2 regions of the Corynebacterium tuberculostearicum genome follow, and region 1 is predicted to be linked to the other one. Evidence: predicted binding sites of a transcription regulator. Region 1 holds the regulator's gene; the other holds the start of a gene.
What was found. Region 1 encodes LexA, which represses DNA repair genes until DNA is damaged. Its sites were predicted from a motif close to CGAACANNTGTTCG; they were not measured.
Positions count from the first base shown of each region.

Region 2: I6J28_RS03390 (HNH endonuclease signature motif containing protein) is a predicted target of LexA. The motif match lies at 1,613-1,626, and genes of this name have one in related genera.

Region 1 is NZ_CP069791.1:1,483,724-1,487,142, reverse strand. It holds gene nrdR (transcriptional regulator NrdR) at 1-238, opposite strand, end outside; gene lexA (transcriptional repressor LexA) at 970-1,674, shown strand; gene I6J28_RS07145 (DeoR/GlpR family DNA-binding transcription regulator) at 2,034-2,816, shown strand; gene ptsP (phosphoenolpyruvate--protein phosphotransferase) at 2,838-3,419, opposite strand, start outside.
Region 2 is NZ_CP069791.1:664,377-667,795, forward strand. It holds gene I6J28_RS03380 (hypothetical protein) at 1-404, shown strand, start outside; gene I6J28_RS03385 (alpha/beta hydrolase) at 542-1,555, shown strand; gene I6J28_RS03390 (HNH endonuclease signature motif containing protein) at 1,715-2,860, shown strand; gene I6J28_RS03395 (NAD-dependent succinate-semialdehyde dehydrogenase) at 2,882-3,419, shown strand, end outside.

The sequences.
Region 1 (3,419 bases):
CATCGTCGCTTACATCTCGACCCTGGCAGGCACGGCGCACACCGCGAATCAATTTATCTCTGCTGAAAGGCTCGGCCAGACCGTTTCTCTTCACCACAAGCAACACGGCCTTCTCGACCGTGGTAAAGCGCCCCTTGCACGAAGCACACTCGCGCCGGCGACGAATCGACGCTCCAGCATCGACCACACGCGAGTCGATGACGCGGGATTGCTCATTGTGACAAAAGGGGCAATACACAGTGGTCCTTTCACTGACGTTGGTACGCCAGTAGTTTACTCACCTTCAATTCCGTGCGACCACCGGGCTTCGCCCCCACCGGTCCCCCTAGCGTGTTACTGCAGCCTCTACTTGTTGCACATTAGAAGCCGGCGGTTGCGGTGCACTGTTTCCTTCAGCACCAGCTAGTCCTCCTAGCAAAGTGCCCACAAAGACCGCTACACCAAACACTGCGCCCAATGCGTAGTTACCTGTGTTCGACTCACCCACGCTGTTTCGGACCATATTCGATCTGTTCCCAGAGCCTCCGGCCGCCGTGCGGTTCGAACGATAGGTCGTGCGATCTTCCACACGTAGAGTTCGAACATACCGAGAGTTTGCAGTACCGCGGACCGCAGAACCGTAGCCACGCTCCACATCCCATACGGATGCAGAAGGCACCACTACAGGTTCCGTAGCGTTGCGAGTTACCAGGTTATTGCGAGAATTGATCAGCAGAGACATGACTTTCCTTTCGACGACTGAACCCACCGTAGGCGCCCCATACGACACACACCGGAAACCAGTCGCCATAATGTTCGATTTAGTTGGTACGTTCGATTTATAGCATCGGTTCGAATGCTTGTCCACCCCAACGAGCAAATCTCGAACATCTGTACTTTTCGTGCTACAAATGACGTGTGGCAACTTTTCAGCGCCGCCAGCTAATAGACCACCGATAAATCCACCCGATCCCCTCCGAGGAGCCAGCAATGGGCCGCAAGCCAAAGAAGACCACCGAGAAGACCGACTACGCCTCCCTATCTGACCGCCAGCGACGCATCCTCAATGTCATTAGTGACGCCGTTATGTTGCGTGGTTACCCACCAAGCATTCGCGAAATTGGTGACGCAGCAGGCCTGCAGTCCACCTCCTCTGTTGCCTACCAGCTAAAGCAATTGGAAGAAAAGGGCTTCTTGCGTCGTGACCCAAATAAGCCACGAGCCGTAGATGTTCGACACCTAAATACCGACGATGGCGCCAAGAAGCCGGGCCGCAAACCGGCTAAGCCCGAACAGCAGGTTCCCGCAGAGGCAGGTGCGGTTTCCTACATTCCTGTGGTCGGCCGTATCGCTGCGGGAGCACCCATTACCGCAGAGGAAAACGTCGACACATACTTCCCAATGCCTGACGAGGTGGTCGGTGGCGGCGACCTTTATATGCTGCAAGTAGTCGGCGACTCGATGCAGGATGCCGGCATCCTTGACGGCGACTGGGTAATCATTCGCTCCCAGTCAGTTGCAGAAGAGGGCGAGTTCGTGGCCGCCCTGCTCGAAGGATCTGAAGCTACCGTCAAGGAGTTCCACCGCGATTCCTCCGGTGTGTGGCTACTTCCTCACAATGAGGCCTACGCTCCCATCAACGGCGATGATGCGGAAATCATGGGCAAGGTTGTATCGGTATTCCGCAAGCTTTAACCACACATCTGACGCAGATTCTATACCCCCGCAAGGGCCAAGCGTGGCCCTCGCGGGGTCTATCTATGTACACCCTTCGTTGACGCGGCCTGTTGCCTGCCACCCCCATTTTGGCTCCATTTCGGACCCGGACGCCAAAAGAGACGAAAATCCCACTTTCCCACTTTTACCTCTGACCAGGTACTTCAGCGCACCGGGTATAGAATGCAGCCGTGCAAATTTTTGCTTTAGTCCGTTTATTCCCGATTTTTGAGACAATGGACTAAGCAAAACAACATCGCCGGATTTTCATTTCCGCATAAAGTGGCAACTTTTACCCCCACTACATGACGCGATGTCTCTAGATTCAAGGAGGAATCATGTACGCAGAAGAGCGGCGTCGCCAAATTGCTTCCCTCACCGCCGTTGAAGGCCGCGTCAACGTCACTGAGCTCTCAGAACGCTTCGAAGTTACGGCCGAGACCATTCGGCGCGACCTTGCCGTGCTTGATCGTGAGGGCGTCGTCCATCGCGTGCACGGCGGCGCGGTAGCCTCCCAAACCTTTCAAACCGCGGAGCTTACCTTGGATACCCGCCAGCGGTCCGCCTCCGGTGCAAAAGCAGCCATCGCCCGCGCGGCCCTCGACTTTCTCCCCCACGGCGGCGGCAGCATTTTCTTGGACGCAGGCACCACCATTAACGCGTTCGCGGAGCTCATTGGACAGCAATACCCGCAAGCGCAGTTCAATATTGTCTCCAATAGCTTGCCTATTGCTCTGTCGCTAGCAAGCAACGGTGTGCCAGACGTCCAGCTACTTGGCGGTACGGTTCGCGCGATTACCCAGGCCGTCGTTGGCGATACCGCACTGCGCACCCTAGCGCTGATGCGTGCCGACGTCGCATTTATCGGTACCAATGCCCTAACCCTGGATCATGGCTTGTCGACGGCCGACTCCCAAGAGGCAGCCATCAAATCCGCTTTCGTCACCAATGCCCACAAGGTTGTGGTCATGTGTGACTCCAGCAAGCTGGGCAATGATTACTTGGTAAGTTTCGCCTCTGCCGCCGATATCGACGTCGTCATCACTGACGCCGCTGCCCCCGATTCCTTCGTGGAGGCGCTGCGCGAACGCGAGATTGAGGTCGTGCTCGCCAGCGAATAGTCCCCCGATCCTTCGCCAACTTTAGGCGAAGGACTCCATGCGCTCGACCACTGCGGTACGGGCAGCGTCAGGGCTTTCCGCATCCAGCGCCACCTCGGAAAGCTGCTGGCACTGTTCCAGGGTAACCTCTGCCAGCTGCGCGCCGACGCCCGCAACTGCGGTCGACGCTGCGGATAGCGAATTTACGCCCAAGCCGGTAAGCACGCAGGCCAACATCGGGTCGGCTGCCGCCTCACCGCACACGCCTACCGCAACGTTATTGGCCTGGCCCACGATGCAGGTGTGCTGAATGAGCCGCAGCACAGCCGGCTGCCACGGGTCGGTCAGGTAGGCCAGCTGTGGCGACAGGCGGTCCGCAGCCATCGTGTACTGAGTCAGGTCATTGGTGCCGATGGACACGAAATCAAGGTGCGGCATGATTTTATCCGCCATAAGCGCTGCGGCCGGAACCTCAATCATGGCGCCGGCAGTCAGGCCGCGCTCGCGGCACAGGCTAGCAAACCACTGGGCCTCGGTAGAGGTGGCAACCATAGGAGCCATCACCCAGGTAGATGCTTTGTCATCGCGAGCCGCAGCCGCCTGCGCAATCGCATCCAGCTGGCG
Region 2 (3,419 bases), 820 kb from region 1:
ACCCTTCGCGCACCGATCCGCCGACCGTTTACCTGCTCAATTTGGGCCTGTCTTCCATGAATGCGCCGCTGGATATTCGCGTGCTGGACAATATCGGCCTCAGCAACCCTTTGGCGGCGCGCCAGCCGCGCATCGAGGGCGGGCGCATTGGGCACGACAAGAGCTTGGATATGTCGTGGCAGGTGGCAGATTCCGCCGCCGATATCGACGAGATCCCGGCGTGGATTGATAAGTACGAGGCGGCCAAGGCTCGCGCCGCGCTTGCCGACGCCGATTTTCAGAAACTCTTCGCCACATACAGGGAACCCCTAACTTGGGACCGTTTCTGGAAAAATATTAAATTCTCTCTGACCGATGGTCGGACCCTCACTTTTTCTTCTGATCCCTCTGACTACCTGCGCTAATTCCTTTAGATGCAGACTTTAGGGGGAACCTAAGTTACACTATTCTGTGACATTGTTATCGATCCGTGACGTTAACGGTATACAGGTTCCGGACGATAGAACTTAGTGACAATCACCGAGTAGTTTGAAGGAGAAAGATGACTGCATCCATCAAGGGTCGCGTCCTTTCAGTCATCATGGCAGTTGCCGTAGCTTTGGGCCTGGCCGTCGTGGCAGGTTCCCAGCCGGCAGAGGCAGCCAACCGCGACTGGCTGCGCCGTGACGCCACTGGTACGTGTGAGTGGGACAAGGTTGGCTGGTGGGTCCAGCGTTGCGACGTATGGTCCCAGGCTATGGGCCGCACCATCCCGGTGCAGGTTCAGCCGGCAAAGCGCGGCGGCAATGCTGCCCTCTACCTGCTAGATGGCCTGCGTGCCACCGATCGCACTAACGCATGGGTAAATGACGTTAATGCTGCCAAGACCTACGAGCCGCACAACATCACCCTCGCTATGCCCGTCGGTGGTGCTGCTTCCTTCTACGCTGACTGGCAGGGTCCTGCTACCTATGACCTGGAAAATCCGGTCAACTACAAGTGGGAGACCTTCCTGACCAGCGAGCTTCCTGGCTACTTGGAGCGCAACTTCGGTGTTGCCCGCAACAACAACTCCATTGCTGGCCTGTCCATGGGCGCCGGTGCCGCCCTGACCCTGGCTGCAAAGCACCCGAACCAGTTCCGTCAGGCGCTGTCCTACTCCGGCTTCCTGACCACCACGGTCCCAGGCGCTCAGACCATGATGCGCTTTGCCATGCTGGATGCGGGCGGATTCAACATCAACGCTATGTACGGTTCCCTGTTTAACCCGAAGCGTTTCCAGAACGATCCGCTGCTGCTTATTCCGAAGTTGCGCAATACCAACCTGTACATCTCCGCAGCTTCTGGTGTCCCAGGCGCCGGCGATAGCCACTACCTTCCGGAGCACCAGGCCGCCGGTGCCGCGCTCGAGTTCGGCTCGAATATCACCACCCGCGTGTGGGAGGGTGCCGCTCGCCTGCAGGGCCTGAACCCGACCGTGGACTACCCGGCACAGGGTCTGCACAACTGGGAGCAGTTCGGCTACCAGCTCAACCGCTCTAAGCCACAGGTGCTTAACGTCATGAACGCTTGGTAATTCTTGCGGCCGAATCCCCTTTCTTAAGGAAAGGGGATTTTCTTTTGCGAAGGGTATCGAACAAATATACGTCTAACTATTGCGGGCGTCTCGGCATTGCGCTAATCTAGGCGTGTCAGTTCGATTGGGTGTGCGAAATTATTCAGAGGGGGAGCTTTCGTGACTACTGCTACCGCACCACCAAAACAGGCGTATTTTTCTACCAATGACATGGAAGACACCGTGTGTGTCATGGCCATGGTGCAAAGAATTCAATCATGGCAACTGTTCCAGGCAGTGCTGCCACAGTTAGAAGACGACGTTGATTGCACACTGGCCGTTTTGTCCAAGAGACTCGGTCTTTCGCGATGGCGGGTATCAAGTGCAATCCAAGCCCACTTTCGGATGCGCGAACTGCCGCTTACTACCGCAGTGCAAACGGAACACTGGATTTTGGACCTTCCGCGACTCCAAGTTATTGACGTGGAATTGCGTCCCCTCGGCGAGGACGAAGCGCAGATCCAACTAGTTGATGCGGCCTTGGCAGATTTCCTCACGCCCAAAGACCCGGGACAACACGTGCCGACGGAATCGGAAATCCGAAATTTCCTGCGTGGATTCATTGATGGGCTGCTGAAGCCAGATTTATCGGCGCAGATCGAGCGCGCAGTGTCGGTGTCCTATTCGGGTGGACAGGCCACGATTGTGTTGAAGACAGATAAGGCCACTGCGGCGGCAATTTCTAGACATATTGATAAAGCGGCAGCACAAGAGGGGGTTTCAACGGCGGAGGCGCTGGAAAGTCTGATCTTCAACCGCACTAGTACCAAGGTGGTGATTAACACCTATCGCACCGGGGAGGATCCTTCCCGCGTCTTCATTCCTAGCGCAGGATGGTGCGATCTGGGGGAGGACCTGGCCCATGACTCTGCGGTGCGAACTCTTACCGCCGAGGACGTCGAAAAGTATGTTCCCTCAGAAGAAATCCGCGCCTGGGTGCAGGGACGGGACGCGACCTGCCGGTGGCCAGGGTGCTCGATGCCAGCACACTATTGTCAATTGGATCATCGCGTGGAGTACGGCGACAAAGGACCTACCAGTGTGGGAAATCTGGTGAGCTTGTGTCAGCATCACCATAACGTGAAGACGGATGGTCGGGTGCGATACATCATGGACCCGTTTACCGGAGATATTGTCTGGATGTTTGAGGATGGCACTTATGAGGTGGATCGAGCGGCAGGTCCATTGGCGCCCCGGAGTATTCATTGGAAACTGACGTGGGAGCGATTCCTCAAGCTCAGGAGGGGTTCATTGCAAGGTATGTGAGTTGGGACTATACAGGGGCGCATGTTCGCTATTGAGAATCCAAACACAGGCAAGAGTGAAGACCAGTTTGAACGTATCGATGATTCGCAGCGCGATGACATCCTAGACCGCTCCACCGCGGCCTACGAGGCATGGCGTAGCACTCGCATCGAGGAGCGTGCTGCGGTTTTGTCCCGCGCAGCTGACCTTTATGAAGAGCGCATTGATGAGTTAGCAGATCACATCGGCCGCGAGATGGGCAAGCTGACCCGTTGGGCCAAGGCCGAGGTACAGATTGTTGCCGATATTTACCGCTACTACTCCGAGCACGCGCACGAGCTGCTTGCCGACGAGTACCTGCCGGCACAGAATGCCGACAAGACCGTAGTGCGCAAGGAGCCGATCGGTCCACTGCTGGGCATCATGCCGTGGAACTTCCCGTACTACCAGGTAGCCCGCTTCGCGGCGCCTAACCTGCTGCTGGGTAACACCATTGTGCTCAAGCACGCTTCCATCTGCCCGCTGTCTTCCCAGGCATGCCAGGACATCCTGGAAGAGGCTGGTCTGCCGAAGGACGCGT